3 regions of the Bacillus xiamenensis genome follow, and region 2 is predicted to be linked to each of the others. Evidence: riboswitches for the same ligand, from Rfam matches in the RefSeq annotation. Region 2 holds a riboswitch; each other region holds the start of a gene.
The links. A riboswitch is a leader RNA that binds a small molecule or an ion and turns the genes downstream of it on or off. The one in region 2 is predicted to bind S-adenosylmethionine.
Positions count from the first base shown of each region.

Region 1: it holds a riboswitch for S-adenosylmethionine, as region 2 does, so the genes downstream of both, BK049_RS18640 (YezD family protein) here and BK049_RS09145 (5-methyltetrahydropteroyltriglutamate--homocysteine S-methyltransferase) in region 2, are expected to answer to the same signal.
Region 3: it holds a riboswitch for S-adenosylmethionine, as region 2 does, so the genes downstream of both, metK (methionine adenosyltransferase) here and BK049_RS09145 (5-methyltetrahydropteroyltriglutamate--homocysteine S-methyltransferase) in region 2, are expected to answer to the same signal.

Region 1 is NZ_CP017786.1:165,040-175,855, reverse strand. It holds gene BK049_RS00830 (dihydroorotase) at 1-957, shown strand, start outside; gene BK049_RS00825 (carbamoyl phosphate synthase small subunit) at 954-2,048, shown strand; gene carB (carbamoyl-phosphate synthase (glutamine-hydrolyzing) large subunit) at 2,033-5,248, shown strand; gene BK049_RS00815 (dihydroorotate dehydrogenase electron transfer subunit) at 5,245-6,021, shown strand; gene BK049_RS00810 (dihydroorotate dehydrogenase) at 6,015-6,947, shown strand; gene pyrF (orotidine-5'-phosphate decarboxylase) at 6,919-7,623, shown strand; gene pyrE (orotate phosphoribosyltransferase) at 7,631-8,269, shown strand; SAM riboswitch class I at 8,407-8,509, shown strand; gene BK049_RS18640 (YezD family protein) at 8,584-8,730, shown strand; gene BK049_RS00795 (phosphoadenylyl-sulfate reductase) at 8,776-9,477, shown strand; gene BK049_RS00790 (sulfate permease) at 9,491-10,555, shown strand; gene sat (sulfate adenylyltransferase) at 10,613-10,816, shown strand, end outside.
Region 2 is NZ_CP017786.1:1,806,007-1,816,822, forward strand. It holds gene BK049_RS09125 (hypothetical protein) at 259-693, shown strand; gene BK049_RS09130 (hypothetical protein) at 757-2,223, shown strand; gene BK049_RS09135 (ATP-binding cassette domain-containing protein) at 2,210-2,887, shown strand; gene BK049_RS09140 (hypothetical protein) at 2,884-3,999, shown strand; gene BK049_RS09145 (5-methyltetrahydropteroyltriglutamate--homocysteine S-methyltransferase) at 4,119-5,240, opposite strand; SAM riboswitch class I at 5,328-5,440, opposite strand; gene BK049_RS09150 (gluconate:H+ symporter) at 5,523-6,842, opposite strand; gene BK049_RS09155 (four-carbon acid sugar kinase family protein) at 6,893-8,314, opposite strand; gene garR (2-hydroxy-3-oxopropionate reductase) at 8,321-9,214, opposite strand; gene BK049_RS09165 (MurR/RpiR family transcriptional regulator) at 9,412-10,269, opposite strand; gene BK049_RS09170 (DUF3298 and DUF4163 domain-containing protein) at 10,430-10,816, shown strand, end outside.
Region 3 is NZ_CP017786.1:2,662,720-2,673,535, forward strand. It holds gene BK049_RS13595 (DUF2584 domain-containing protein) at 15-257, shown strand; gene pckA (phosphoenolpyruvate carboxykinase (ATP)) at 298-1,884, opposite strand; SAM riboswitch class I at 2,113-2,247, shown strand; gene metK (methionine adenosyltransferase) at 2,443-3,645, shown strand; gene asnB (asparagine synthase (glutamine-hydrolyzing)) at 3,792-5,690, shown strand; gene BK049_RS13615 (gamma carbonic anhydrase) at 5,833-6,348, opposite strand; gene BK049_RS13620 (alpha/beta hydrolase) at 6,394-7,173, shown strand; gene BK049_RS13625 (tetraprenyl-beta-curcumene synthase family protein) at 7,203-8,282, shown strand; gene BK049_RS13630 (sporulation protein) at 8,578-9,354, shown strand; gene mnmM (tRNA 5-(aminomethyl)-2-thiouridylate-methyltransferase MnmM) at 9,402-9,977, opposite strand; gene mnmL (tRNA modification radical SAM protein MnmL/YtqA) at 9,974-10,816, opposite strand, start outside.

The sequences.
Region 1 (10,816 bases), 1.6 Mb from region 2:
ATTGAAGAGACCTCATCTGTAAGAGTACTTCCATACGCCTCCATCACGACAAGACAAATTGGAGAAGAGCTGACGGATTTTGCAGCGTTAAAAGAAGCAGGTGCCTTTGCCTTTACAGATGACGGTGTTGGAATCCAAACAGCTGGCATGATGTACGAAGCGATGAAAAAGGCGGCGAGTCTTGATCGAGCGATTGTGGCGCACTGTGAAGATAATTCCCTCATTTATGGAGGATGCGTTCATGAAGGCGAATATTCAAAAGCAAATGGGTTAAACGGAATACCGTCAATTTGTGAATCGGTGCATATTGCAAGAGATGTTCTCTTAGCGGAAGCAGCGAATTGCCATTATCATGTCTGTCATATCAGTACGAAAGAATCAGTGCGAGTTGTGCGAGATGCAAAAAAAGCAGGCATTCGAGTGACGGCTGAGGTTTCACCGCATCACCTGCTTTTATGTGATGCAGACATCCCGGGTCTTGATACAAACTATAAAATGAATCCTCCGCTCAGAGGAGCAGAAGATCGCGAGGCACTCATCGAAGGGCTTTTAGATGGCACGATTGATTTCATCGCAACGGACCATGCGCCTCATACAGAAGAAGAAAAAAATGAAACCATGCAGCGAGCACCTTTTGGGATTGTAGGACTTGAAACAGCGTTCCCGCTTCTGTACACACGCTTTGTGAAAACAGGCGAATGGACATTAAAAGAACTCGTTGATTATATGACCATCAAACCAGCAGAAGCCTTTTCTCTTCCATACGGTAAGCTGGAAGAAGGTCAAACAGCTGATATCACACTCATTGATTTAAACAAAGAAATGGCAATTGATAAAAAAAGCTTCTTATCTAAAGGGCAAAATACACCGTTTGACAAATTGACTGTATCAGGATGGCCGGTCATGACACTTGCATCTGGGAAAGTCGTTTATCAAGAGGGGAGACTAGTAAAATGAAGAGACGCTTAGTGCTAGAAAACGGAACAGTATTCGAAGGAACAGGCTTTGGCAGCTTAGAATCGTCAGTGGGAGAAGTCGTCTTTAATACAGGGATGACAGGCTATCAAGAAATTTTGTCTGATCCATCGTACTGCGGACAAATTGTCACACTCACTTACCCTCTTATCGGCAACTATGGCATTAACCGTGATGATTTTGAATCGATCACACCGTTTGTGAAAGGGCTCATTGTAAAAGAACTTTGTGAAAAGCCCTCCAACTGGCGCTCTTCATATTCACTCGATGAGTATTTAAAAATGAAGCATATTCCGGGTCTTAGCGGAATTGATACACGCAAGCTGACAAGAATGATTCGAAGTGCAGGAACATTAAGAGGGGCTTTTGCAGGACCTGATGAACAAGTAGAAGACGTTGTGCGCCGCCTTCAAACCATGCAGCTGCCAACAGATCAAGTGAGTCAAGTATCTGTGAAAAATGCGTATCCAAGCCCAGGAAGAGGAAAAAGAATTGTGCTTGTCGATTTCGGTATGAAGCACGGTATTTTGCGAGAGCTCAATAAGCGTGACTGTGATGTCATTGTGGTGCCATACAATATTACGGCAGATGAAGTTTTACAGCTAAAACCAGACGGTATCATGCTTTCAAACGGACCTGGGGACCCAGTCGATGTACCAGAAGCGGTTGAAATGATTCAGCAGCTGATTGGGAAAGTACCACTCTTTGGTATCTGCCTCGGACACCAGTTATTCGCTCTTGCTTGCGGTGCAAGTACAGAAAAAATGAAATTTGGGCATAGAGGGTCCAATCACCCAGTCAAAGAACTAGCAACTGGCAAGGTGACCTTGACGTCTCAAAACCATGGCTATACGGTAAGTGCCATTAATGAAGACGTGCTAGAAGTCACACATATTGCGCTAAATGACAACACCATTGAAGGATTAAAACATAAAGAAGCACCGGCATTCACTGTCCAGTATCACCCAGAGGCATCACCGGGACCAGAAGATGCGAACTACTTATTTGACGAGTTCATGGAAATGATTCATACGATTGAGAAAGAAGGGGAAGAAGTATGCCAAAACGCGTAGACATCAAAAAGATTTTAGTCATTGGATCAGGTCCAATCATCATCGGTCAGGCAGCAGAGTTTGACTATGCAGGTACACAGGCTTGCTTAGCACTGAAAGAAGAAGGCTATGAAGTCGTTCTTGTGAACTCCAACCCTGCGACGATCATGACAGATACAGAAATGGCGGACAAGGTATACATCGAACCACTGACACCAGAATTTTTAACACGAATTATTCGAAAAGAACGGCCTGATGCGATTCTGCCGACACTTGGCGGTCAAACTGGACTGAACCTTGCTGTTGAATTATCAGATCTTGGCGTACTGGCTGAATGCGGCGTTGAAGTACTTGGAACAAAGCTCTCAGCTATTCAAAAAGCAGAGGACAGAGATTTATTCCGCAATCTGATGAATGAACTAAATGAACCTGTTCCAGAAAGTGAAATCATTCATAACCTTGATGAAGCGATGGCATTTACAAATCAAATCGGTTTCCCTGTCATTGTCAGACCGGCTTATACATTAGGCGGAACAGGCGGCGGAATTTGTACAAACGAGCAAGAACTAAAAGAAATCGTCGAGAATGGATTGAAGCTAAGCCCAGTCACACAATGCTTACTTGAAAAGAGTATTGCAGGCTTTAAAGAAATCGAATATGAGGTCATGCGTGATAGCGGTGACCATGCAATCGTTGTTTGTAACATGGAAAACTTTGATCCTGTCGGCATTCATACAGGTGACAGTATCGTTGTGGCGCCAAGCCAAACGTTAAGTGACCGTGAATATCAGCTGCTTCGCAATGTGTCACTCAAGCTGATCCGCGCACTTGGCATTGAAGGCGGCTGTAACGTTCAGCTGGCCATTGACCCAGACAGCTTTCAATACTATATCATCGAAGTAAACCCGCGTGTGAGCCGTTCTTCTGCGCTTGCATCTAAAGCGACAGGATATCCAATTGCCAAACTTGCAGCGAAAATTGCTGTCGGCCTAACGCTTGATGAAATGATGAACCCTGTCACAGGTAAAACATATGCAGCCTTTGAACCAGCACTAGACTATATCGTTTCAAAGATCCCGCGCTGGCCGTTCGATAAATTTGAATCTGCCAACAGACGTCTTGGGACGCAAATGAAAGCAACGGGTGAAGTGATGGCAATCGGCCGTACATTAGAAGAGTCTCTTTTAAAGGCTGTTCGTTCACTTGAAGCAGATGTGCATCACATTGAATTAAAAGATGAAGCGGACATAACAAATGAAGTGCTTGAAAAACGGATTATCAAAGCGGGAGATGAGCGTCTGTTTTATATCGCTGAGGCGCTTAGAAGAGGCTATACTGTTGAGCAAATTCATGCATTCTCAAAAATTGATTACTTCTTCCTTCATAAGCTGGAGGGCATCATCGCATTTGAAAAGACGCTAAAAGAAAACAAAGGTAATGTAGACGTGTTAAAAGAAGCAAAACACAAAGGTTTCTCAGATATCTATATTAGCCGAGAGTGGGACATGAACGAAGCGGATGTCTACAACCTAAGACAAGAAGCAGGCATCGTTCCTGTTTATAAAATGGTGGACACATGTGCGGCGGAGTTTGAATCAGAAACACCGTATTTCTACAGCACGTATGAAGATGAAAATGAATCAGAACGAATAGACAAAAAAAGCGTAATCGTCCTAGGCTCAGGTCCCATTCGAATTGGACAAGGGGTTGAATTTGATTATGCGACCGTTCATTCAGTGTGGGCGATCAAACAAGCAGGATATGAAGCCATTATTATTAACAACAACCCTGAAACGGTCTCAACGGACTTTAGTATTTCAGATAAGCTTTACTTTGAACCACTTACTGTAGAAGATGTGATGCATATCATCGACCTTGAACAACCAGAAGGTGTCGTCGTTCAGTTCGGCGGACAAACAGCGATTAACTTAGCAGATGAACTATCAAATAGAGGGGTTAAAATTCTTGGCACTTCTCTTGAAGACCTTGACCGCGCGGAAAACCGTGACAAATTTGAACAAACATTAGAAACGCTCGGCGTACCTCAGCCAAAAGGAAAAACGGCTACGTCTGTGCCGGAAGCAGTAGCCATTGCGAATCTAATCGGCTACCCAGTCCTTGTCCGTCCTTCCTATGTATTAGGCGGTCGTGCGATGGAAATTGTGTATCAAGAAGCCGAGCTTCTTCACTATATGGAGAATGCGGTGAAAGTCAATCCGCAGCATCCAGTGCTCATTGACAAGTATTTGACAGGAAAAGAAATTGAAGTAGATGCAGTATCTGACGGAGAAACGGTTGTGATCCCGGGCATCATGGAACACATTGAAAGAGCCGGTGTTCACTCTGGTGACTCAATTGCGGTCTATCCGCCGCAAACATTGTCTGAGGACATTAAAGCGAAAATCGCAGAATACACGATTAAACTCGCAAAAGGACTCAACATTATTGGGCTGCTTAACATTCAGTTTGTCCTATCAAAAGGAGAAGTGTATGTACTTGAAGTGAACCCGCGTTCAAGCCGGACTGTCCCATTTTTAAGTAAAATTACGGGCATTCCAATGGCAAACTTAGCAACAAAGGTCATTTTAGGGGAGAAGCTCAAAAACTATGGCTACCAAGAAGGCCTTCATGTGGAGCAAGAAGGCGTATACGTCAAAGTTCCCGTCTTCTCTTTTGCAAAACTAAGAAGAGTAGACATTACACTTGGACCTGAAATGAAATCAACAGGTGAAGTCATGGGGAAAGATGTCACAATCGAAAAAGCCCTCTACAAAGGATTGATTGCATCAGGCATTCAAATCCCAAAAGACGGAACAGTTCTCCTCACAGTGGCTGATAAAGATAAAGAAGAAGGGCTTGAGATTGCAAGAAGATTCCATTCCATCGGCTATCATATTTTAGCTACAGAAGGAACGGCGAATTACTTAAAACAAGCCTCCATTCCATCAAGTGTTGTCGGCAAAATAGGAGAAGAAGGAAAGAACCTGCTCGATGTCATTCGAAATGGTGAAGCCCAATTTGTCATCAACACCTTAACAAAAGGAAAACAGCCGGCAAGAGACGGCTTTAGAATCAGACGTGAATCTGTTGAAAATGGTGTCGCTTGCTTAACGTCATTAGATACAGCGGAAGCGATTTTAAGAGTGCTAGAGAGCATGACATTTAGAGCAGACGAAATGCCAGAAGTGAAAACGAATGCTGAGGTGACAGTAACGATATGAAAAAAGCATACTTGATGGTCGTCTCGAATCGAGAGATCGCTGATCATATTTACGAAATGACATTAAAGGGTGACCTTGTCGAATCCTTTCAAACAGCTGGACAATTTCTTCATATAAAGGTCAGCGAATCCATGACACCGCTTTTGAGAAGACCGATCAGTATTGCCAACATTCATGCCGGCAAGCAAGAAGCAACCATCATTTACCGCGCAGAGGGCGAGGGCACAAAGCTCCTTTCCCAAAAGCGGACGGGAGAATCAGTCGATGTGTTAGGACCGCTTGGGAACGGGTATGACCCCTCAGTCGTAAAGCCTGGGCAGACGGCATTACTAGTGGGCGGAGGAATAGGTGTGCCGCCGCTGTATGAACTGTCTAAGCGGTTAACGAAAAAAGGCGTCATCGTAAAACATGTTCTCGGTTTTCAATCGAAAAAGGATGTATTTTATGAGGAGAAATTTCAAGCACTTGGAGATACGTTTATCGCAACCGTTGATGGAACATATGGCTCGAAAGGGTTTGTGACAAATGTCATTGAAGAGAATGAGTTGAACTTTGATGTCTTGCTTTCCTGCGGCCCGACACCTATGTTAAAAGCATTAAAAGACTCTTATCCCGATAAGCCTGTCTATATTTCAATGGAAGAACGAATGGGCTGCGGAATCGGTGCATGCTTTGCTTGTGTCTGTCATACCGATCAGCACGAGAAACCGTACGTTAAAGTTTGTCTGGATGGACCTGTTTTTAAAGCGGAGGAGGTGGCGCTATCATGCTAAACATCGAATTACCCGGCTTATCTTTAAAAAATCCAATCATTCCTGCATCAGGCTGTTTTGGATTTGGAAAAGAATTCGCATCATTATATGACCTTTCCTTGCTGGGCGGCATCATGATTAAAGCCACGACCCTTGAACCGAGATTTGGCAACCCAACACCGAGGGTGGCCGAAACTGGAGCCGGTATGCTGAATGCGATTGGCTTACAAAATCCAGGTCTAAAAGGCGTGCTTGAACATGAATTACCTTGGCTTGAGCAGTTTGATACACCCATTATTGCGAATGTTGCAGGTTCACAGGTTGATGATTATGTCGAAGTGGCCAAACACATCAGTCAAGCAAGGAATGTCCATGCCCTCGAACTGAATATCTCCTGTCCAAATGTCAAAACAGGAGGGATCGCTTTTGGTACGGACCCAAAGATGGCCGCGTCATTGACAAAGGCAGTCAAGGAAGTCTCTTCTGTTCCTGTCTATGTGAAACTGTCACCTAATGTGGCCAATATCACTGAGATTGCTAAAGCGATTGAATCGGCTGGAGCAGATGGGCTCACCATGATTAATACCTTGATTGGTATGCGTCTAGATTTAAAAACAGGCAAACCCATTCTTGCCAATCAAACAGGTGGATTGTCAGGCCCTGCAATAAAGCCTGTCGCCGTTCGAATGGTGCATGAGGTCAGTCAGGCAGTCTCTATTCCCATTATTGGGATGGGCGGGGTGCAAAGCGCTGAAGATGTACTTGAGTTTCTATTAGCAGGAGCAAGTGCAGTCGCTGTTGGGACAGCCAATTTTGTGAACCCATTTATTTGCCCGGAAATCATTGAGGAGCTGCCGAATGTGCTGACGGCATATGGGTATTCATCTGTAGAGGAATGTATCGGAAGGAGCTGGAAACATGAAGCACTTGCCCATCATCGCACTTGATTTTCCATCAGGGCAGGAGGCGCACGCCTTTTTAGATCTGTTTGAAGGGACACCTTTATTCGTCAAGGTCGGTATGGAGCTATTTTACCAAGAAGGTCCTGCCATCCTTGACGCACTGAAAGAAAAAAATTGCCGTATTTTCCTTGATCTGAAGCTTCATGACATTCCAACAACCGTACAAAAAGCAATGAACCGGCTTGCTGCACTTGGTGTAGATTTGGTCAATGTGCATGCAGCTGGCGGGAAAAGAATGATGCAGGCTGCGATAGAGGGGCTTGAAAGCGGAACCCCTGCCGGGCAAAATCGTCCAAGCATTATTGCTGTGACTCAGCTTACAAGTACGTCAGAAGAAATGATGAAAAAAGAATTACTGATTGATCGTCCATTACAAGAAGCTGTGCTTCATTACGGACAATTGGCATATGAAAGTGGACTTGACGGTGTTGTATGTTCTGTTCATGAATCAAAAGTAATTCATGAGCAAATCTCACCTTCCTTTCTCACTGTGACACCAGGAATTCGTTTACCAAATGATCAAACCGATGACCAAAAGCGTGTGGCGACACCTGCCTTTGCAAAAGAGCAAGGTGTTTCACAAATCGTTGTTGGGAGATCCATCACGAAAGCCGTAAACCCAGTGGACGCCTATCAACAAATTTTGAAAGAGTGGGAGTGACTGCCGTATGAAAATGAAAATCGCTAAACATCTATTACAAATCAAAGCTGTCTCTTTAAAACCAGACGAACCATTTACATGGGCGAGCGGCATCAAATCGCCAATTTACTGCGACAACCGTCTGACCTTGTCGTATCCAGAAGTCAGAAATGACATTGCGGAAGGTTTAAAAGATTTGATTCTCTCTCATTTCGAGGGTGCTGAAGTCATCGCAGGTACTGCAACAGCAGGTATTCCGCATGCGGCATTAGCGGCAGACCGTTTGAATGTGCCGATGTGTTATGTGAGAAGTAAGCCAAAAGCGCACGGAAAAGGAAATCAAATTGAAGGAGCCGTATCGCCTGGTCAAAAGGTGGTCGTTGTAGAAGACCTCATCTCAACCGGGGGCAGCGTTCTTGACGTGGTTGCCGCTCTAGAAGAAGAAGGCTGTGACGTACTTGGGGTTGTGGCTATCTTCACATACGGCCTGCCAAAAGCAGCAGCAGCTTTTCAAGAGAAAAACATTCCATATGTCACACTCACAGACTATGACACACTGACTGAAGCGGCACTTGAGCTAAAAGCGATTGATCCTTCTTCTATGAATAAACTAAAACGATGGAGAGAAGATCCTTCGTCTGAATCTTGGATGGAAGAAACGGTCTAAAAGCTGTGCAGCAAAGCACAGCTTTTCTTTTGGTTAAAAATAGTAAAATAGACTCAAATTTAAATAAAAACTAATCCTATCAATAAAGTCGGGTTGACTTTTGTTTGAATTGTGTTAATATTTAATACAAATTAAAATTCTTATCCAGAGAGGTGGAGGGACTGGCCCGATGAAGCCCAGCAACCTGCGATTCGCAAGGTGCTACTTCCTGCAAAATGATTCTATTTTGAAAGATAAGGAAATCGCGAACTTCCTCATCTTTCTTTCGGACTGAAAGAAAGTTTTTTTATTTTAACGGTGAGGAGGAAGAGGAGATGGAATTGAAACAAAATCAGGATGAGGACTTAGTGAAGCACATGAAAGAACTGATTGGGGATATGAAATTTGGTTCGATTACGTTGATTGTTCAGGACGGTCAAGTGATTCAAGTGGAAAAAAATGAAAAAATCAGATTGAAGTAATGCGGAGAACAGTAATAGGAGCAGTACTCCGAAAGGGGAGAAATAATGTTAACTTATGAAAATTGGCAAGAGCCGTCCATTACATTTCAAGAGGACGATTTGTATAAAGGAGCCCTATCTGTGCTGAAATGGGCGTACGGCCACTATGGTGATCAGCTCGTTTATGCATGTAGTTTTGGCATTGAGGGTATTGTCCTAATTGATCTGATTGCAAAAGTAAAAAAGGATGCGAGAATTGTCTTTTTAGATACAGGTCTGCATTTCAAAGAAACATACGACACCATTGATGCAGTCAAGGAAAGATATCCTGGTTTAGACATCGTGCTGAAAACCCCTGAGCTGACAGTGGAACAGCAAAACGAGCAGCATGGTGATAAATTATGGGAAACGAATCCTCAAAGCTGCTGCCATATGCGGAAGGTCATTCCTTTGCAAGAGGCACTATCTGGCTATCCGGCATGGCTTTCTGGCTTAAGAAGAGAGCAATCACCAAAACGAGCAGGGACGAACTTCTTAAATAAAGATGAGAAATTTAAATCAGTAAAAGTATGTCCGCTCATCCACTGGACGTGGAAGGACATTTGGAGATATACGTCTAGAGAAGAACTTACTTATAATCCGCTGCACGACCAGGGATATCCGAGCATCGGATGTGCTCCGTGTACACAGCCAGCATTTACAGCAGATGACCTGCGTTCTGGTAGATGGTCAGGGACAGCAAAGACCGAGTGCGGATTACATGAGTAAGGGAGCATAATGTATGGAAATCGCCGCAATTTTATTTAGTTTATTCTTTGCTTTAAACATTGGCGCAAGCGGAGCAGCCGCTTCGATGGGTATCGCATATGGATCAGGTGCCATTAAAAAGCCAATTTATGCACTCAGCGTTTGTGCAGTAGGGATATTAGCAGGCTCAGTGATTGGCGGCGGAGAGGTCGTCAAAACGATCAGCTCTGGGATTATGCCGGAATCTGTCATCACACTTGAAATTGTGTGTATCATTATTGGCTCTGCCGCATTATCACTTTTCATCGCGAATCTCATGGCCATTCCATTATCAACAAGTGAAGTCACAGTAGGTGCTGTGGTCGGTGTGGCCGTCGCGTATAAAGTGCTGTATGTGAAATCTATTTTAGTGATTGTCGCCTTTTGGATTATCATCCCGCTTGTCGCCTTTGTTTTTACCTTTGTCGTTGTCAAAATCATCAGATTGTTCCCTAAACGGACATTATCAAAAAAGGGAACATTGATTTTATCTGTGCTTCTCATTATCAGCGGATTTCTAGAGGCGTTTTCAGCAGGGATGAACAATGTCGCTAATGCCGTCGGTCCCCTTGTCGCCTCAGGTGTTTTGACAGTTGGGCAAGGAACCCTTTACGGAGGAATCTTTGTTGCATTTGGTGCGCTTTTGCTAGGCAGAAGGGTCCTTGAAACAAACGGCAAGAAAATTACCCGCTATCAAACGGGAGAAGGAATTCTATTATCGAGTACCGGCGCAGGACTTGTGATCGTCAGCTCTATTTTTGGGCTACCCGTTCCACTTACCCAAATCACCTCCTCGTCTATTATCGGGCTTGGTATGGCAAAGGGCGGACCGAACATTTTTCATAAACATGTCGTGAAAAAAATGCTGAAAGTCTGGGTTGTGTCACCTTTCTTATCACTCAGTCTCTCGTATTTGCTCGTGAGCCTTTTCTTAAAAGGAGACTATTACTCTATCTTTATCATGATGAGTGTACTGCTTGCCTCACTTGGTGCACTGAGTCTAATGAAAGCAGTCAAAAATGAGAGCAGCTCGATTCATGAACAGGGCGGCGGGATTTAAACACAAATCCGACTATTATGATCTACTAAATATGAACATTGAGAGGAAGATGAACAAATGAGTTTAACACCACATGGTGGCGTATTAATTAATCGAGTAAATGAAGAATTTGATCTAAGCACAGCTGCGAAGGAAATTGAACTGGATGCTATCTCTTTTGCAGACCTTGAACTCATTGCAATTGGCGGGTATAGTCCAATTGAAGGGTTTTTAACAAGAACTGATTATGAAGCGGTTGTCAGCAGTATGCGGCTAGCAAGT
Region 2 (10,816 bases):
GTAGGCTTTTCTCTATTATAAAATGAGAAGATGTAAATTTTAAGGAAAAAATAAAGCTGTCGAGATTTTCTCGACAGCCTGGCCACTCATTACCATGAGTGGTTTTGTTTTTTTACAATTAACAAATATATATGAATTATATTAAAAGTTTGTGAGGATTGTCGTGATATGTCGATCGATAGTAGTTGATATAAAATTGGTAATATAGGATAATCATCCCTATTGCGGAATAACTGTATCGAGAAATCGGGGGAAGATATGTCTAAATTCAAATTTTTATATCTAGCTATTATTTTTGTAGTTGCATCATCATTATTTTATGTTCAAGATGCTCAAGCTTATAGAGCAGTAAAAACAATTTCTAAGGTAACGGCTAAAGCGGATTTACCGTATTGGTCTGATCTTAAAGGTTGCGGTAAATTTAAAGCTCAAAGTCAAACAACACGTACAGGCTTTAAGAAACTTCACCACGATGTCAGTTTTTACACTGTTGGAGGAAGTGTTTCTGCTCCAGGAACGGGAGCTACAGGAAGTGCATCAAGTAAATCTTATAGTAAGTCAACGAAAGGTAAAATCTACACTACTTCAGGTAACGTTTGTGCAGGCGGATTAGCTATTTATCTTGGTATGTATACGACAACTGAAGTAGATCAAAATAGCAGCAGAACTTACACAGCTACAGCTAAAATCTAAATCTAAAAGTCAATTGATTCAGTTATTCCGCACTTATTTCAATTAGTATTAGGAGAATACAACATGTATAGAATACTAATATTTATCATCTCAATGATCTTGATTGTAACGGGATGTAGTCAAAATGAAAAGATATCTATGCAACGAAAGATATATAACAAAGACTTTTTACGTACTATCCACTCTTATATGAAAAGTGAGTCAGGAGGTCAAGTCTTTGAGGTCAATAGTCAGCAAGAGCAACCATCCGAATTAATTCAAAACACGCTAGCCCTTTACCAAAAAAATCATGGTCACGATCGTAAACAAGTAGAGTGTAGGGAAGAAAAAAATCAATTTTTCTGTAAGGTGGCACTTTCTCGCAGTGTGAATAAAAGTCAATTTTCAAAGAAAGATATTACCGGTATGGATTCCTATTTAAATCTTTTTTTATTATATAATGTTTTTACTGAAATTAAGGATTCTAAAGGTGTTAAACTAGTCAATGAAACTTTCTCCAAATTGGAAAAGCCGTCTCCGAAAGATAAAATAGAGTACCATTATTATTTAATATTGACATCATATTTCCATCATAAGGTACCTTCCTTTTTAGAGAAAGAGATTCAATCTAACTTGGAACAATATACAAGTCTATCTCTTTTTGATTATGACGAGCCTATCATTCTTTACGCATCTCTTATATTGGCGAATATGTTAGAGGTAGAACCAAATGTGAAACATTTAACGAAGATTTATTTTAATGAAGGTAACCAAAAAACCATTTTGTTTAGAGATGAAATTACATATTGGTTTCACTTTCAAATCATTCAGTTATTACAGGATATGAATCATAAAAAAGAGAGCGACCTTACTTTTAACATTCCTTCAGATTATAAGCCTTTTCCTTCACTATTTTACTCATTAGATTCTTTAAGGAATCTTTATTTAATGTCAAACATTTTTTCTAGTGCTGATTTTGACCAAGCAGAAGAATATAGACAGATTTTAACTAATAGATATGAAGGTTTACTAGAAGATGAACATCAATTAAGCAGTTATCAAAATCAGTTTTTCGCAAAGCAAATCACGAGTGAACTAGGTTTACCGTTTGACGAAACATCGATCCCTGGTGGCGCGTGTCAAAACATAGAGAACAGTAGTGAAATGTACTATTGTTTTAAACTTAAAGGGGAAAAAGCCGATAAGAGTATTGTGAAGTGGAGCGATTCGGATGATTTATTAACAACACTTATGAAATATGATATTGTAGACATAAATCAAGAAGATAAGAATAAATTGGTAGATATGTTTAATGAAGTTATTTCATATCATGGAGTTAATCATTACATTATTCTCAATTTATATACGGATCTTTTATTGCGCTATAACCTTAATGTGCCAAAAGATCAAATCAAGAAAAAAATTAAATCCTCCCAATGTGGTTTGGGTTATTGCACATCTAAAGGAAATTATGATTTTGAATTGGGTGTTTATGGCAATCACACACTTAATTTGTTAGAGGGGATTGAGATGGCTAGTGAACTTAGATAATAAAGGAGATACGTCGATTCTAAAGATCGATAACCTTGGCTTTCGATATGGGGATGCAACCATATTAAAAGATTTATCTTTACATATTCAAGGCTCTGGCCTTTATGCCCTTCATGGGGAAAGTGGTAGTGGGAAGACGACATTTATTAACATTATTGCGTTGATTCAAAAACCGAGTGCCGGGAAGATGACGTTGTTCAATCAATCCATTGACTTTACGAATCAAGAACAGGTTGATGAATACCGCAAGAAAATTGCCTATTTCTTTCAAGATTTGAACCTGATTGAGTCTTTGACTGTGAGAGAGAATCTACATGTCATCTCGTTAATCAATGAACAAGAAATCTCAAATGAAAGATTAGCAGAACAGGCTAAGAAGCTCAAAATGAGCGAGAAACTTGATGTAACAGTGAGTAACCTATCAGGTGGAGAAAGGCAGCGCGCGGCTTTTTTGAAAATCATGCTGTTTGATTATTCACTGATTCTTTTAGATGAACCAACAAATAACCTTGATAAAGATAATATTCAGATGATGCTTGGTATGTTATCTGAATTGAAGAAAACGAGGACAATTTTAGTCGTTACACACTCTGATATCGTTGTGCAACAAGCCGATGTCGTCCTTCGTTTTGAAGACTTGAATAAAAGGAACCAATCCATATGAAAATGTTATTCGTGTTTGAGTATTTAAAAAAGAAACATCGATCGACTTTGAGAAAATTGGCTGTTTTGAATTTTGTTTTGCTGATGTTGATCTTTTTCTCTATATTTACTATCTTGATTTCAGCTGATAATATTTACAAAAACGTATTGACTAACGATCGGCTTTCAATGGTTTTAATTAATGGGTATTCGAAAACTGGTGAGTACGAGTACGATACAGATAAAATTAAGCGTATGCCGAATGTCAAAGACATTGTCTACGAATATGATGTCTCGTTATCTATCGAAGCAGATGGAGAAACGGATATATTATCAGCTCTATCCTTCAATCCGACAACCAAAGAGGCTGTGAGCTATGAGGGAGATCTAAAAGAGAACACCATCCTTCTTCCAGAAAGGTTCAAGGGTAAAAAAATCAAAGCCTATGATGGTGAAGTGGAGCCATTAGAAGCGAATATCGAGTACTATAAAGGTGAAGGTAACTATTTCTTAAAAGATTACGGTTACCTATCACCAGATCTGTACAAAAAACTGAGTAGTCAAATTAAGATTGGTGAGAACTACGATGGTGTTAGAACACTCATTGTTCATTTAAATAAAACCGAGGATATTTATGAGTTTGTGAACCAGTTTGATCGGATGTTTGATGAAGAGGACGTTTTTGTATACTATCAAGCGCAAGGGCTAGAGAAATTAGTTGCTAATTCAAAATTGTCATTTTTGTTGCTTGTCGTATTTCAGACCATTTTATTTGTGGTCATTGCTTTTATTTATCGAGGTCAGATGCATACACTAATTAGCATTTTGAATCGAGATTTGTTGTCCTTGTATTTAAATGGGATGTCACCCAAGGATATGATCAAGCAATTCTACCGTAGTATAGATAAGATGAATCTAAGAGTGTATATTGTGGCGGTAATACTCATTGCTGTCTTGGGTGCTTTGTTACTTGGACAATTACCAGGAGAGGTCATTTTATGGATTGGCGGTACAGCAGTTGGACTTCTTCTCGTCTTGGTTATACTGAATAAATGGTTTGTGCGCTACATCATCACAAAACGTATGAAGAAAGAACTGTCAAAAGAGAATATCGTATCAAGATTGCGAAACTAAGAAAAGAAAGATGTAGACAAAACCTCGCATTCTTTGTCAACAACCTGAAGAACTGCTGAATGGCAGTTCTTTTTTTAATAAAAAAAGCCCTAAGCCAAGAGAGCTTAGGACTATACATTTTATTTCCACACTTGATCCGCAATCTCAATCACATGACGCAGCTTTTCCCATTGCTGCTCTTCTGTTAACAGATTGCCTTCCTCTGTTGAAGCAAATCCGCATTGCGGGCTCAAACAGATTTGGTTGATGTCCACGTATTGAGCCGCTTCCTCGATTCGTTTTTTGATCTGTTCCACTGGCTCAAGCTCGCCGTACTTTGACGTGATCAGGCCAAGTACGATTTGAAGGTTTGGATTCTTCACATATCGAAGGGGTTCAAATCCGCCAGAACGATCATCGTCGAATTCTAAAAAGAGACCATCCAGATCTAGGCCGTCAAAAATCGTTTCTGCTGCGGCTTCGTAGCCACCTTCAGCTGCCCAAGTCGATTTAAAATTACCACGGCAAATGTGCATTGTAATGACTAAATCATCTGGTCGATCGGCAACGGCTTCATTAATTGTTTTTGCAAACGACTCACGAAGTTCATTTTCCTCGCGGCCAAAGGCTTTGATTTGTTCATGTCCCTTTTCAGAGAAGAACACAGCCCATGCTGTATCATCTAGCTGTAAGTAGCGGCAGCCAGCATCATAAAATGCACGGATGGCTTTTTTATAAGCCTGTGCCACGTCATGGTGGAATTCATCTAAACTGTCATACACACCTTCATCTAGCTTGCCGCGGAAAAAGAGCATATTCGGGCTTGGAATCGTCATTTTAGCCGTATGATCACCCGCGATGCTGTGAAGGAAGCGATAATCCTCTAGCATTGGATGATCTGTAAAATCAATCTTGCCTGTTACCTTGATGCCTCTCGCTTTTGTCGTCGTGTTGTGGAATTGAATGCCCTGGTCTGCTTCAAATCCTTCGACTCCATCAAGTCCTTCTAGAAAGTCAAAATGCCACCATGCACGTCTGAATTCTCCATCTGTGACAACCTCTAATCCAATTTCCTTTTGCTTCTCTACAATACGTGTAATTTCCTCGTTTTCAATTTGCCTTAGCTGCTCTGCTGTCAGTGTACCGTCGGCTTTTTGCTTGCGAGCTTCTTTGATGCGCTCAGAACGAAGCAAACTCCCTACTTGATCTGCGCGAAATGGCGGCTTTGTTGTTTTCTTTCCGATGGTTTGTACTTGTGTCATGCTGAATCCCTTCTTTCTTCAGGTTAACATTCAAATAAAAAAGCTCTTCCTTGGATAAGGAAGAGCATCATATACTGTGAGATCTCTGCCTTATCTTCAAACAAGCATCAGCTTGTTTAAGGAATTAGCACCATTCTGTTCCGAGGAACAGCGGTTGCCGGGTTTCACAGGGCCAGTCCCTCCACCACTCTTAATAAGGTTACCTTTTGATTCAATTTTCTTAATAAACACAATTATTCAACCTTTTTGAGAAAAAGTCAATGGTTTTTACAATTTATTTTCCTACATGAACAAATCAGCGACGAGGACACCAGCTAGTCCGACAAGTGAAAGAACAGTCACCATCAATGTCCAAGTTTTAAAGGTTTGAGCCATCGACAGATTAAAGTATTCTTTGTAAATCCAGAAACCCGCATCATTCACATGAGAGAATGTAATACTCCCGGCACCTGTTGCAATCACCATTAATTCCGGGCTGACACCCGTCAAACCAATCAGCGGTGCAGAAATGCCAGCCGCTGTGAGACCGGCGACAGTGGCTGATCCTAAAGAGACACGAAGGACAGCGGCAATCAGCCAGGTGAGGAGCAGAGGAGACAGTGTGCTTCCTTGCATAATCCCTGCAATGTATTGATCAACACCGCTGTCAATGAGCACCTGTTTAAAGGCGCCGCCACCTGCAATGATCAATAGAATCATCGCAATGGAGCCAATTGAATCCGTAATCGACTTCATGACGTCCTGCATGCTCTTTCCTCTGCCAAGGCCAAATGTGTAGATGGCAAGCAGCACAGAGATTAATAGGGCGATCGCGGGCTCACCTAAAAACTCAGCCGCCGGTAGCAGTGGAGAGGACGGGAAGAAAATTTCTAAACATGCTCTGAATGTCATGAGCAATACAGGCAAAACAGCGGTGAAAATGCTAATGCCGAAGCTAGGCATTTCATCTTCTGTAAATTCCTTTGGATTAAATAAATTCTTTGGAATGTGTGCGTGCAGTTGATCCTTTTTAAATAGTTTTGTAAAGAGAAGTCCGCCTACTAAAACAGCAGGAATCGCTAAAATGATTCCAATTAATAAGGTTTGTCCCATATTGGCTTGAAATACATTGGCAATGGCTGTCGGCCCTGGGTGAGGAGGGAGGAAGCCGTGTGTTGTAATGAGTGCAGCGACGAGCGGCATTCCCACATACAACACAGGAAGTCTTGCGGCTTGAGCAATGGTAAAGACTAATGGAATGAGAATGATGAATCCGGTTTCATAAAATAGAGCAATTCCGATAACAAAACCAGTCAGCATCGTCGCCCATTGAATTTTTCCGATACCAAATCGGTCGATGAGTGTCATCGCGATACGCTGAGCACCGCCAGAATCAGCCATCAATTTACCAAGCATCGCTCCAAAACCAAGAACCAATGCTAAGTGACCGAGTGTGCTTCCGAGCCCTTTTTCGACAGATGCGATCGCTTCAAGTGGTGACATGCCCTCTAACACGGCAACAATTAAAGAGACAATAATCAATGAAATGAAAGCGTTTAACTTAAAGACCACCATAAGTAAAAGTAATAACAAAACGCCAAGTCCAATAAAAACTAATGACATGATCTTTCCTCCTTTGTGTTGCATGAGGGAGCGTGAACACTCCCTATGCTTTATCCTTCAAGTATGTCTACAGCTTCTTTTAACGTATCCTTTGAGCCAACATTTCCCGGGAAAATCACATAAGACATGAATGGGAATTTACTGTCTTCTCCTGTTTGCCAAACGGGAATACCTGGTCGAATTTGACCGGCGACAGTCGCACGCTTGACGTTAAGACCCCTTGTTCCTATATCGCTTGAGGTAATTCCACCTTTGGCAATCAGATACTTAGGACGAATGGAGAGGCGCTGGACAATGCTTGTCACAGCATCACTAATTTGAACAGACAGCTTCAATTCTTCCTCTTGACGATCGTCCCCAAGATCAAGCCGTTCCCTCCTTGTATAAACAGCAACAGATTGCCCTGATGTTAACAACGCTTCAGTCTGTTGGATCACGCGGTCAATTTCCACTTGAAATGCTTCAGGTTCTAACACGAGGTGTGTATCGAACTCGATAAAAGCGATCTCTTTATTTTGTTGAAGTGCTTTTAATTGTTCCGTTGTTTTCTTGACATGGGAACCAACCATGATGAGACCACCGTGCTGGCTTTCTTCTTGGATCAAATCTTCTCTTGTTAATAAGGGTCGATCCTGAACCCCGCCAAGCACTTTTGTAAGAGCGGCCGCACTTCTAAATAGAAATTGCTGTCCTGCTTTGATGGCATCTATGAGGGCAGTGACAAAGACTTTGACATCATCATAGTCCACCGCATTCACAACCACCTTTTGAAAATTCTTCACGGTCATAAGCTGATTCTTGATCTGGTCAATGCGTAAAGCCCGTATATCCTCTAAAGAAATATAGGTAGTGTTCTCCTTTGTGAACGATCCGCCTGATTTCTCTTCAATCCACTCACCGAGATGAGAAGATTGAAATCCGAATGTACGATCTAGTGCAAACTCTGTCTCACCAGCAGGAATTAATTCGTGTCCTTCCTGTACGTAGTGAATATTGCCAATCGTAAAGCGCCCGCCTTCTTTAAAAAAGGGAAGAAGGATTTCGCCGTCAAATTGGTGGGAGCTTTGCTGTTCAATGGTTGTTCTGAGAATTTCAGTCTCTAGCGGGAAGTGTCCACGCAGGGTGGAATCCCCCCGGCTGACAATGATGAAATCTTGATCAAGCCGTTCAGCCGTTTTCACAATCGTTGATGCGATCGTTTCATGAAGAACCGTCGTTTCTTTCTCTGTCATACTGCGAGAGTTGGTTAAGATAAAGAACATACGGCTGTCTTCAAGAAAACCAGCTTCAATGCTTTTCTCTGACCAATCGGTGAAAACGGAGACGCCGTGTACGGTTTGAATGCCAGTTGGATCATCGTCTAATACAATGATTTTATGATGAAAATGGTTCAGTGCTTGTTCATATGCTGATTGGATACTATTTGAATCCGCTTTCGGAATGGTATTTAGTAAATCAATACTTTGTTTCATAAAGCCTCATCCCTTCTTCACTTCAACATGAGCCATTTTTTCGTAATATTGAACGATTCCGCCATGATCAAGTCCAGATTTTCCGTCCGCTTTGAGGGCGTGGAAGATTTCAAGCAGCTGACTAGAAAGCGGAAGAGGAACGCCAATATCATGGGCAGTTTCCATCACATTGGTTAAATCCTTTAAGTTGATGTCGATGCGTCCGCCAGGTTCAAAGTTTCGTTCTAAGATGAGCGGAACCTTTGCATCGAGAACAGCACTTCCTGCCAGTCCACCGCGAATAGCCTCATACATTTTATCAATCGCAATGCCTGACTTAGCGGCAAGAACAAGCGCCTCGGACATGGCAGCGATATTTAAGTTGACGATGATTTGATTCGCAAGCTTAGCGGTTGTACCGCTTCCATTTGATCCAACTAATACGACATCTGTGCCCATGGCATGCAGGACATCCTTCACTTGTTCGAAGATCGCTTCTTCGCCGCCCGCCATAATCGCCAGTGTTCCGTCAATCGCTTTCGGCTCTCCGCCGCTGACAGGTGCATCAATAAATTCGACCTGATGCTGTTTTGCCAGTGCAGCTAATGCTCTAGAAGTAACAGGTGAAATAGAGCTCATATCAATGATGACCGTGCCAGGTTTAGCGGCAGCTAAAATGCCCTGTTCACCTGCTACAACTGCTTCTACATGCTCACCCTTGGGAAGCATCGTGATTATGATATCGCTTTCAGATGCTGCCTCAGCAGCTGAAGTGGCGCCTTTTGCTCCTGCTTCTTTTAATGCTTGAACAGCTTCCGTATGAATATCGAAAACAGTCACAGTATGACCGGCTTTTAATAGATTAAGTGCCATAGGTTTTCCCATAATTCCTAATCCGATGAATCCAATTTGCTTCGTCATTTTGTCGCCTCCCATTTCGAAAACCCTTACAAAAAGCGCTTTCTTTTCTTTTTGTTAGTATATATACTATCTATTATATTTGATAGTAGGAAATAAACTATTGTTCATTTAATGTACATGACGTGATAGAACGTGTCAACGGAAAATATGAGGGAAGTCACAAAAAAAGACCGGAATCAGCTCCGGTCTTATGCCATTTATGTTTTATTTTTAGCTACGGCTAATCGAGATCGTTTGACGTTTTCGATCGCATGTGGTCCTAGTTCTAAAACAGCTGCAACGTACAGAACATCAATGATCACAAGCTGGTTAATACGGGAAATCATTGAGTCGGAGCGATAGGTTGTTTCTCTTGATGAACTGAGCAGATGAAAATCAGATCGCTTGGCGAGCTCTGATTTTGGATAGCTCGTGATCGAAGCGATTGCTGCTCCTTTTTCCTTAGCAAATTGCACGGCATCCAGGATTTCTCTGCTTTCTCCTGAATGTGAGATTGCAACGATAAAATCATGTTCCGTTGCATGGGTTGCAATCATATTCATCATATGAGGATCACTGCATAGACTCACTTCAAAACCAAGCTGAAGGAATTTATGATAGGCATCTCCAGCAATAAAACCGGATGCACCTGCTCCAAAGAAGACAGTTTTATGTGCCTGCTTCATTTTCTCAATAAACTTTGTCACAGCCTGGTCTTCTAGAATATGCTTCATATCCTGAATCGAGTTTGTTGTTAACTCTATGACTTTGTGTTTAATATCTGCGACACTATCAGATGCCTCGATCTCGCCGTATATTGATTGGGGCGTATTGGTCGCAATATCCTGCGCGATGTGGACGCGAAACACTTGATATGACTCATAGCCAATTTTTCGTAGAAACCGAAAGATCGTCGTTTCACTTGTGTTGCATTCAGCGGCGAGCGCACTAATGGAATGAAGCACAACTTTCTGAGGGTTTTGCAAAATGTAATTGGCAATCTTTTTCTGTGTTGGAGATAAACTATGAAACGTTGTTCTAATATGACTAAAAATATTCTCTTCTATGATAAACACCACACTTCATCTAACATTCTATATTAAGCATACAGGAACTAATGAAAACGGTAAACAAACCTGATGTGGAAAAAGAAAGGATAATATGGAAAAAATACTTTTTTGGTTCTTTTGTCATGGTATACTCAGTTGGTAATAGACAAAAATGGGGGTTTTTACTATGACAATGAAAAAGAGCTTAACGATCAGCCTGCTCATTTTTTCGCTGATTGTTTCGTTGTTTGCTCCAGTTGGATCTGCAGATGCCAAACAAGCAAAAAAAGCAAAAGTAAGCACACATTATTATAAGAAGAAAAAAACGTTCAAATATGCACAGGTGAAAAACCTTAGTAAGGCGCATATGAAAACCATCAACCATGATTTAAAAGAAGATATCGCATTCTCCTATTCTATGTACTTGTTCTTAAAGGACGAAGCGAAAAAAGAAGGCATTGGGAAGATCACGTACGAGAGATCGTTCGAAACGAAATTTAACAATGGGAAGAAACTAAGTTTCTTAAACTATGATTACATGAATGACGGCACCATGCATGGGGATACGATGGTC
Region 3 (10,816 bases), 860 kb from region 2:
GGGGGATTTTCATTATGGGAATGCCTGTTGAATTTAATACAATGATTGTCACAAAAGGAAAAGAGACAAGAATTGAAGAAAATGTGTTTGAGCTCATGAAGGAAGGGTACCGCATTTATCCATTAAATATTCCGCTTGAGGTGCGCAAAACGAAAGACGGGGAAAAAACAGGGACAGCACATGTAGAAAAGCTCGAGCTGTCAGACGATGTCACGAAGGTGACTTACCGTCTTGTATCATTGCATTCAACGAATTAAAAAAGCTGAGGGAATGATCCCCTCAGCTTTTGTCTTTTGATTAGACGAGTGGTCCGCCTTTTGCTTCGATGTCACTTGCTGCATGGCTGAATTTTTTGAAATTCTTTTTAAATTCGTTTGCAAGGAAGTAGGCTTTTTCTCGGTAAGCCTCTTGATCAGCCCATGTTTTAGCAGGCTGAAGGACTTCATCTGGCACCCCTGGAATATGAAGCGGGATGTGTAATCCAAAGATGTCGTCAGTGATTATTTCAGCATTGTCAAGATCGCCTTCGATGGCTGCCTGCACCATCGCTCTTGTATGAGCCAGGTTCATTCGTTTGCCCGTACCATAGCCGCCGCCAGTCCAGCCTGTGTTCACAAGGAATACTTTTGCGCCATGCTCATCAATTTTTTTGCCAAGCATTTCAGCATAGATGTGAGCAGGAAGTGGCAAGAACGGTGAACCGAAGCAAGTAGAGAATGTCGTTTCTGGTGATGTCACACCGCGCTCAGTTCCTGCTAATTTACTTGTGTAGCCGCTAAGGAAGTGATACATGGCCTGTTCTTTCGTTAAACGGCTGATTGGAGGTAAAACACCAAAAGCATCCGCTGTTAAAAAGACGATGGCAGATGGATGACCTGCGATACTTGGTTTCACGATGTTATCAATCATTTCGATTGGGTAAGCCGCCCGTGTATTTTCAGTAAAGAATGTGTCATCATAATCCGCTTCACGTGTTTCTTCATCCAGCACCACGTTTTCAAGCACGGATCCGAAGCTGATGGCTTTGTAAATTTGCGGCTCTTTTTCCTCACTTAAGTTCACACATTTCGCATAGCATCCGCCCTCAATATTGAAGACACCAGTGCTAGACCAGCCGTGTTCATCGTCTCCAATCAGCTTGCGGCTTGCACTTGCAGAAAGCGTCGTTTTCCCAGTCCCTGAAAGGCCGAAAAATAATGCGACATCGCCTTCTTGACCAACGTTAGCTGAGCAGTGCATGGATAAAATATCTTGTTCAGGGAGAAGGTAGTTCATGACAGAGAAAATGGATTTCTTCATCTCTCCTGCATACTCTGTTCCACCGATCAGAATTGTACGCTTTTCAAAAGAAACGATAATAAACGTTTCAGAGTTTGTGCCATCTGTTTCAGGATCTGCTTTAAAGTGAGGAGCAGATAAGATGGTAAAAGGCTTTTCATTTGATGATGGTGTTGATCCGTCAGGTCTAATGAATAGCTGCTTTGCAAAGAGATTGTGCCATGCGAATTCGTTTACCACTGTAATGGGTATACGGTATCTTTCGTCAGCACCCGCAAATCCTTCAAAGACAAATAGTTCATCACGTTCTTTTAAGTATGACACAACTTTTGTATATAAACGATCAAATGCGTCTTTTGAGATCGGCTGATTCACTGTGCCCCAATCAATGTTATGCGCAGAGCTTTCTTCTTTTACAATAAATTTATCTTTAGGCGAACGTCCAGTGTAGGCACCAGTTGTCGCGCGGACAGCACCTGTTGAAGTTAAAACGCCTTCATGACGTGCCAAAATCTTTTCAACAAGTTTCGGAACAGATAAATTTTGGTGCGTATTTTCTAATGAGAGCAATGACTGCAAATCTTCTTTTAAATCCACTGAGTTCATAAAAAACCCTTCCTTTACCGTTGAATTTGTTTTTGTTTCGATTAGTATAACACATTGATAATAATAGTCTATACTATTTAAATATTTTTGTGTGTGTTTTTTCATTTCTGCTATGAAAATATGCTTTTTGGTGATGTGAAAGATGAGGTAAAAAAAGAGGGGAGATAATTCCTATGAAGCATTGACATGACGCAAGGGTTTAAGATAAGATATCTTATTGAACGGATACTCTTATCCCGAGCTGGTGGAGGGACAGGCCCGACGAAGCCCAGCAACCGGTTTCTTATGAAAAAGGCATGAACATGCTGAGAAACCAAGGTGCTAACCTGATGCAAGGTACAAAAACACCTTGAGCGATAAGAGTGAAAGGCATGCGATCTCAGACCCTTTCCTCGCAATGAAGGAAATGGTTTTTTTATTTTTGGGATATCATATGAACAAATTGCCAATAACATCTCTAATATAAACGTTTTGAAATATAAGAGGGAACGAGTTCCGTATCATATTGGAGGCCTCATCTTGGGATGGTGTGGTCTTGTACAGGAGGAAATAGCCATTATGAGTCAAAATCGTCGTTTATTTACTTCAGAATCAGTGACCGAAGGACATCCGGATAAAATCTGTGATCAAATTTCAGACAGCATTTTGGATGAAATTTTAAAGAAAGATCCTAATGCACGTGTTGCCTGTGAAACTTCTGTAACAACCGGTCTCGTATTAGTAAGCGGTGAGATTACAACGTCTACTTATGTCGACATTCCAAAGACAGTACGTGACACGATTAAGGAAATTGGCTATACACGTGCGAAATATGGGTTTGATGCGGAAACATGCGCGGTTCTTACATCAATTGATGAACAGTCTGCTGATATTGCACAAGGTGTAGACCAAGCGCTTGAAGCACGTGAAGGTACAATGACTGAAGAAGAACTTGATGCAATCGGTGCAGGTGACCAAGGCCTTATGTTTGGTTTTGCAAACAACGAAACAGAAGAGCTGATGCCGCTGCCGATTTCACTAGCGCATAAATTATCTCGTCGTTTAACAGAAGTACGCAAGAATGAAACACTTGCATACCTTCGTCCTGACGGAAAAACACAAGTAACCGTTGAATATGATGAACAAAACAAACCGGTTCGTATTGACACAGTCGTTATTTCTACACAGCATGCACCAGAAGTGACGCTTGAACAAATTCAAAGCGACTTAAAAGAGCATGTCATTCGTCCTGTCGTTCCAAGTGAACTTATTGATGAAGAGACAAAGTACTTCATTAACCCAACAGGCCGTTTCGTGATTGGTGGACCTCAAGGGGATGCTGGTTTAACTGGACGTAAAATTATTGTTGATACGTACGGAGGCTATGCTCGTCACGGAGGCGGTGCTTTCTCTGGGAAGGATGCAACGAAGGTTGACCGTTCAGCAGCATATGCGGCTCGCTATGTAGCGAAAAACATCGTAGCAGCAGGTCTTGCAGATTCTTGTGAAGTACAGCTTGCTTATGCAATTGGTGTTGCACAGCCAGTCTCAATTTCAATTGATACGTTTGGAACAGGAAAAGCGTCTGAAGAAAAATTAATTGAAGTGGTTCGTGCAAACTTTGATCTTCGTCCGGCCGGCATTATTAAAATGCTTGACTTGCGTCGTCCAATCTATAAACAAACAGCTGCATACGGACACTTTGGCCGTCATGACTTGGATCTTCCATGGGAAAAAACAGATAAAGCCGACTTGCTTCGTCAGGAAGCCTTAGGACAATAACAACATACAAAACCGCTTATTTTAAGCGGTTTTCCTTTTGATTAAAAAAATTCTACAAAAAGCTAAAAATGTGAAACGAAATTAGACAAAATACGGTCTAATTATAGGTCTACTTTTAAGAAATAACATAACGTGGAGGCAATAATATGTGTGGGTTTGTTGGTGTATTTAATCACCGTCCATTGTCCGAAACTACTGAGCAGGAAGAGTTAATTAAACAAATGAATCGTCTCATCGTTCATCGTGGTCCGGATGATGAGGGTTACTTTCATGATGAGCATGTAGGATTTGGATTTAGACGTTTAAGTATTATAGATGTGGAGCACGGAAAGCAGCCGCTTTCTTATGAAAATGAAAAATATTGGATTATTTTCAATGGAGAAATTTATAACTATGTGGAGCTGAAGGAAGAGCTTGTGAAAAAAGGCTATACGTTCAGCACAGATTCTGATACGGAAGTACTTCTTGCCACATATTGTCACTATAAAGAAGAAGCAGCATCTAAGCTTCGCGGAATGTTTGCCTTTTTAATTTGGGATAAAGAAGCGCAGTTATTATACGGCGCAAGAGATCCTTTTGGAATTAAACCGCTCTATTTTACACAAATGGATGAGCAAGTGTACTTTGCTTCTGAACGCAAAAGCTTAATGGCTGTGAAGGAGGACATCCTATTTGATGAGACCGCTTTGCAGCAATATATGTCCTTCCAGTTCGTTCCTGAGCCAAATACACTTGATCAAAAGGTGCACAAAGTGGAGCCGGGTCACCAGTTTACACTGCGCCCTGGCCAAGACATTGAATTTAAGACATACTGGAAAGTCCAATTCAAGCCTGAACAAACACAAGAGCAGAAACTAATCGAAGAAGTACGTGATGCCATCTATGATTCTGTAAAAGTACACATGAGAAGTGATGTGCCTGTTGGTTCATTCCTATCAGGCGGGATTGATTCTTCTTTCATCGTGTCGGTCGCAAAGGAATTTCATCCTGAGCTGAAGACATTCTCTGTTGGCTTCCAGCAGGACGGTTTCAGTGAAGTGGATGTGGCAAAGGAGACAGCTGATAAGCTGGGCTTACAAAACTTTAGCGCTGTCATTTCCCCTGAGGAATATATGAACGAGCTTCCGAAGATCGTCTGGCATTTAGATGATCCTTTGGCTGATCCAGCGGCGATTCCATTGTATTTCGTGGCAAAAGAAGCGAAAAAACAAGTGACAGTTGTTCTTTCTGGTGAAGGAGCAGACGAGCTGTTCGGTGGATATAATATTTATCGTGAGCCTCTTTCTTTAAAGCCATTCGAATCGGTTCCAACCATGTTGAAAAAGTTTCTTCTTCGTCTGGCTCGTATCATGCCAGAAGGAATGAAAGGGAAGAGCTTTATCGTTCGGGGCTGTACGCCGTTAGAGGAACGCTATATTGGTAATGCGAAAATCTTTGAAGAGCCAGTGAAGAAAAACCTCTTAAAACAGTATGATCCGAACATCACGTATCGTGACGTAACGAAAACATACTTCGAGGAAAGTGCAGGCTACAGTGATATTAACAAAATGCAATATGTTGATATTCATACGTGGATGCGCGGGGATATCTTGCTGAAAGCAGATAAGATGACGATGGCGAACTCTCTAGAGCTTCGTGTCCCATTCCTTGATAAGGTTGTATTTGAAGCGGCTTCTAAAATTCCAGAAGAGCTGAAAACAAAAGATGGCACAACGAAATATCTGTTGCGTAAAGCAGCAGAAGGCATTGTACCAGACCATGTGTTGAATCGTAAAAAGCTAGGATTCCCTGTTCCGATTCGCCATTGGCTGAAAAATGAGATGAACGCTTGGGCGAAGGATATCATTCAAAACAGTCAAACAGATGAATACATTAACAAGGCATATGTTCTTGAGTTATTAAATGACCATTGTGCGGGGAAAGCAGATCATAGCCGTAAGATTTGGACAGTCCTCGTCTTTATGATCTGGCATAGTATTTATGTGGAACGCAGTATTGAGCCAGAGCAGTTGAATCATCAACCGAAAGAAGTGATCTTTAGTTAATGAAAAAAGGTTTTCAGCTTTGTGCTGAAAACCTTTTTTGTCATGATAGAAAGTGGTGTAAACGGGTAAAATAACAAGCGCTTCACAGTTATTGCTTAATATCCTGAAAAAAACATGATAAAGTGAAGATACACGTATGATGTTAACGCGATAAAAGGGAACGATAGTATTGTCCTTTTTCTACATATTCTCTACGGATACGATCCATGTCTTGGATATCTTCATCTGTTAGCAGTCGAACAACCTTGGCTGGACGGCCAAAAGCGAGTGTGCCTTTTGGGATGACTTTTCCTTGCGGGACAAGACTGCCGGCACCGATAAAGGCACCTTCGCCAATTTCCGCACCATCGAGAATAATGGACCCCATGCCAATGAGGGCATGTTGTCGAATGATAGAGCTATGTAATGTCACTTGGTGTCCAATGGTAGCACCATCTTCAATCAGAAGTGTTTTTCCAGGACTTTGATGCAGACAGGACAAGTCTTGAATGTTGACGTTTTTTCCAATTCTTACAGGAGCTACATCGCCTCTAATGACGGTTTGGAACCAAATGCTCGAATATTCTCCAATGGTGACATCGCCCGTAATGGTGGCGTTATCTGCGACAAAGACCGAGTCATGAATCTCAGGTGTAAACTGATGATATGGATAAATCACTTTTTCGACTTCCTTTCCTAATACAACAATTGTGAGGTGTTTACTTTGTGGACTTGGCATGCTGAAAGACCAGTTGGTACAATTGTGATTGTACATGGTGCTAGTGAATATCATGGCCGATATAAATGGCTGATCGAAATGTGGCGAAATGCAGGCTATCACGTTGTCATGGGTGACCTGCCTGGACAAGGGACATCGACACGTGCGCGAGGCCACATTCGCTCTTTTCAAGAATACATTGATACAGTAGATGAATGGATTGAACATGCGAAGTCGTTCAGACTTCCGACATTTTTACTTGGGCATAGCATGGGTGGGCTCATTTCAATTGAGTGGTTCAAGCAGTATACCCATACGAAGATTGATGGCCTTATTTTATCATCACCTTGTTTAGGTCTGCAATTTAAACCGAAGAAGCTGATGGATTTTGCGTCAAAAGGGCTAAATGTGCTGGCGCCGTCGTTTAAAGTCGAGTCTGGGCTGTCAATTGAACTAGCCACACGGAATCAGGATGTCATTGAGGCAGATTCCAATGATTCACTTTATGTGACAAAGGTGTCGGTTCGCTGGTATCGAGAGCTTGTGAAAAATATTGATGCGGCGATGCAGCCAACGAATGTCTTTCGGTCGATTCCGCTCCTCTTAATGCAGGCAGGCGATGACAAGATCGTAGATAAAACGAGGGTAATCAAATGGTTCAACGGCATTGAATCATATAATAAATCATATCGTGAATGGGAAGGGCTGTATCATGAAATTTTTAATGAGCCCGAACGTGAAGATGTGTTTAAGGCAGCAAGAGCCTTTACAGATCAGTATATTTGATTGTGAGCTTAAGTTGGGGGTGGATTGAATTGTCAGTACCAGAACGTCCTTTTGCACTGATGACGAAGGTGTATAAAGAGATTTTTCCGCTAGTTCATCAGGAGCTTAAAAAGTGGCGGGCTCATGCAGAAAAGATTGAAAACGAAGAACTGAGAACGCAGGCACTAGCGAGCATATCCAGTAAAACCTTTCACTGTGAAGGCGGGGGGATTTTATCTCTTCTAGCAGGTGAAGCGAAAGAAACATGTATTGAATTCATTGTGGCGTACCAAACAATTAGTGATTACTTAGATAACCTGTGTGACCGCAGTACGTCGCTTGATCCAAAAGATTTTCATATGCTGCATCAAGCAATGAGGGATGCGCTTGATATTCATGCGGAACTCAAGCCGTATTATCAATTCCGTGATGAGCAAGAGGATCACGGGTATCTGCATGCGCTTGTCAAAACCTGTCAGGACGTGCTGTCACGCTTAGCGCATTATCCGATCATTCAGCCGTATCTGCACACGCTGTGTGATTACTATAGTGATTTACAAGTACATAAGCATGTGGTTCCTCATGAACGTGTGCCTCGACTAGAGTCATGGTTCCGCCAATATGAAAAGGATTTGCCGGAAATGGAATGGTATGAGTTTTCCGCATGTGCAGGATCAACGCTGGGCATTTTCTGTCTTGTGGCTTATGCACTGCAGCCTGATTTTACAGAGAAACAAGCGAAGCAAATTTACGAAAGCTATTTCCCTTATATCCAAGGGCTGCACATTTTATTGGACTATTTAATTGATCAAGAAGAGGACCGGCTTGAGGGCGATCTGAATTTTTGCTCATACTACAATTCTCACCATGAGATGATGGACAGACTTCAGCATTTTATTGAAAAAGCGGATGAACAGCTGAAAGGCATTCCGCATGAGAACTTTCATAAACTAATCAATAGAGGGTTACTGGCGGTCTATTTGTCTGATGAAAAAGTGACAGCTCAAAAAGAGATGAACAAGCTGGCAAAGCGGCTCATTAAATCGAGCGGGAAAACGTCCTTCTTTTTCTATATCAACGGCAGAGCCTATCGGACCTATCAGAAAATGCCTTGGATGAAATCGTCATAAATAAGTTTAAATTCAACAGGGTGTGAGCTCGGCTTGTAGGGAAAACAATGTTTTTCTCTACAAGCTTTTTTGTTTTGTACGGTCTGGCAACAGGCGCTCGTGAGTAACATTTGTTCATTTTACACGAGGTGATGGACAGCTAACTAGTCAAACTTTCCCTAGTACAATCCTCTCATTTGCTGCCGATATAATTCTTAGTGTACGAATAGTAGGAAAAAAGTATCGATTAAATGAGTCCTTTTTCCTCCTTCTTACGTATATTTGTTGAAAAATATGAAAAAGGGGAAGATCGAGCATGTCCTTCTTTAAAAAGTTTGCAGCAAGTGTAGGAATTGGTGCGGCGAAAGTAGATACTATTTTGGAGAAAGAGGCATATGAACCGGGAGAAGAAGTAAGGGGAACAGTCCATGTAAAGGGCGGGAAAGTCTCTCAAGATATCCGCTTTATTGATGTAAAGCTTAATACATGGTACAGCATTGTAAAAGATGATGAAGAGCAGCGAAAAGACACGACCCTTCATTCTGTAAGGGTGACTGAATCATTTACCATTCAGCCAGGGGAAGAGCATCAATTTCCGTTCTCGTTTATCCTCCCTATTGATACACCAATCACAGTAGGAAAAGTAGAGGTTGCTGTAGTGACAGACCTTGATATCCAAGGGGGTATTGATAAATCAGATCACGACCGCATTTTCGTGCAAGCACATCCTTGGATGAAACGTGTGCTGGAAGCTGTCGAAAATCTAGGCTTTCGTCTTCATGAAGCAGACTGTGAACAAGCGCCTTACTTCAGCCGCCGCCTTCCGTTTGTCCAAGAATTTGAGTTCATACCGGTATCAGACTATTATGGCGAATTACTTGATGAATTAGAGCTTATTTTCCTTATGGACGAAGAGGGCTTAGACATTATCCTCGAAGTCGACCGCAGAGCAAGAGGACTGCGAGGCTGGCTGGAAGAGATGTATAATGACGGAGAACAGCTTGTACGCGTCCGCTTCAGCCAATCAGAGCTTGAAGGTGCACAAGAGCTTGAATCGGTGCTGGAAGAGATCATCGACCAATACGCTGAGTAATTCAAGATTGGCTCTTTCCTTTGAGAAAATAAAAAGCTCGAATCCATTTAGGATTTGAGCTTTTTTTCAATAGCTACCACAAAGGGCGGGTCGTTATGAATATTCATGTATTGATAAGATAACACTTGTACTTCTTCATGATGGAGTGATCTGCAATAATCAAGAAGTACTTCTTTTTCTTTTTTTCCTTCAGGATGACCGTGGTAAATCACAAGAACGATCAGACCGCCGGGTTTCAGCCAGTCAAGGAGCTGTTTGATGGCTTCAATGGTCGTATGAGCCTGAGTCGTGACGGTTTTATCGCCTCCTGGTAAGTACCCAAGATTGAATACTGCAGCGGATATTTGACCATAAGCATCTGCTGGCAGATGGGCAGCCATTTTTTCGTGTCCGTCGTGGATAAGGTGAACGTAAGGATATTGCTCACCAAGCCTGTTGCTTGTTTGCTCAATGGCTTCCTTCTGAACATCGAATGCGAAAACTTGTCCATCTTTTCCGACAAGGTCAGCTAAATAGCGTGTATCATGGCCATTTCCCATCGTTGCATCAATGACAATATCACCTTTTTGGCATGCGCGTTCTAACAGCTCTTTACTAAAAGGGAGCATCCGTTTTAAAATCATTTTGCCGCTTCTTCCAATCTGACGAAACGTTTGCCTTGGTAGCTGTTACGTCTTTCAAGCTCAGCATTAATGGCATTAAGCACTTCCCACTTATTTACACTCCACATTGGACCCACCATTAATTCAATAGGACCATCGCCTGTAATACGATGAATAATCATTTCTGGCGGCAGAATCTCCAGCTGATCACAAACAAGCTGAACATATTCCTCTTGGCTTAAAAACTCCAGCTTGCCTTTCTCGTATTGCTTCACCATAGGTGTTCCTTTTAAAAGGTGAAGCAGATGAATTTTAATTCCCTGCACATCTAAATCAGCGACAGCTTTTGCTGTTTCCATCATCATGTCCCGGTTTTCAAGAGGCAGGCCGTTGATGATATGCGAGCAGACACGAATCCCGTGTTTTCGAAGTTTTTGTACACCTTCTACGTAGCATTCATAATCATGGGCACGGTTGATGAGCATAGCTGTTCGCTCATGTACAGTTTGTAGACCAAGTTCAACCCATAGGTACGTTCGTTCGTTTAATTCAGCTAAATATTCCACCACGTCATCTGGCAGACAATCGGGTCTTGTGGCAATGGATAAGCCAACGACTCCATCCAGATTCATGACGGTTTCGTATTTTTCTTTTAGAACAGGAAGCGGCGCATGTGTGTTTGTATAGGCTTGGAAATACGCCATGTATTTTCCGTCTTTCCATTTGGTATGCATCCGGTCCTTGATTTCATTAAATTGAGTGATGAGATCATCTGCCCGATTTCCTGCAAAATCACCAGACCCCGCGGCACTGCAAAATGTACAGCCGCCATGTGCGACAGTACCATCACGGTTTGGGCA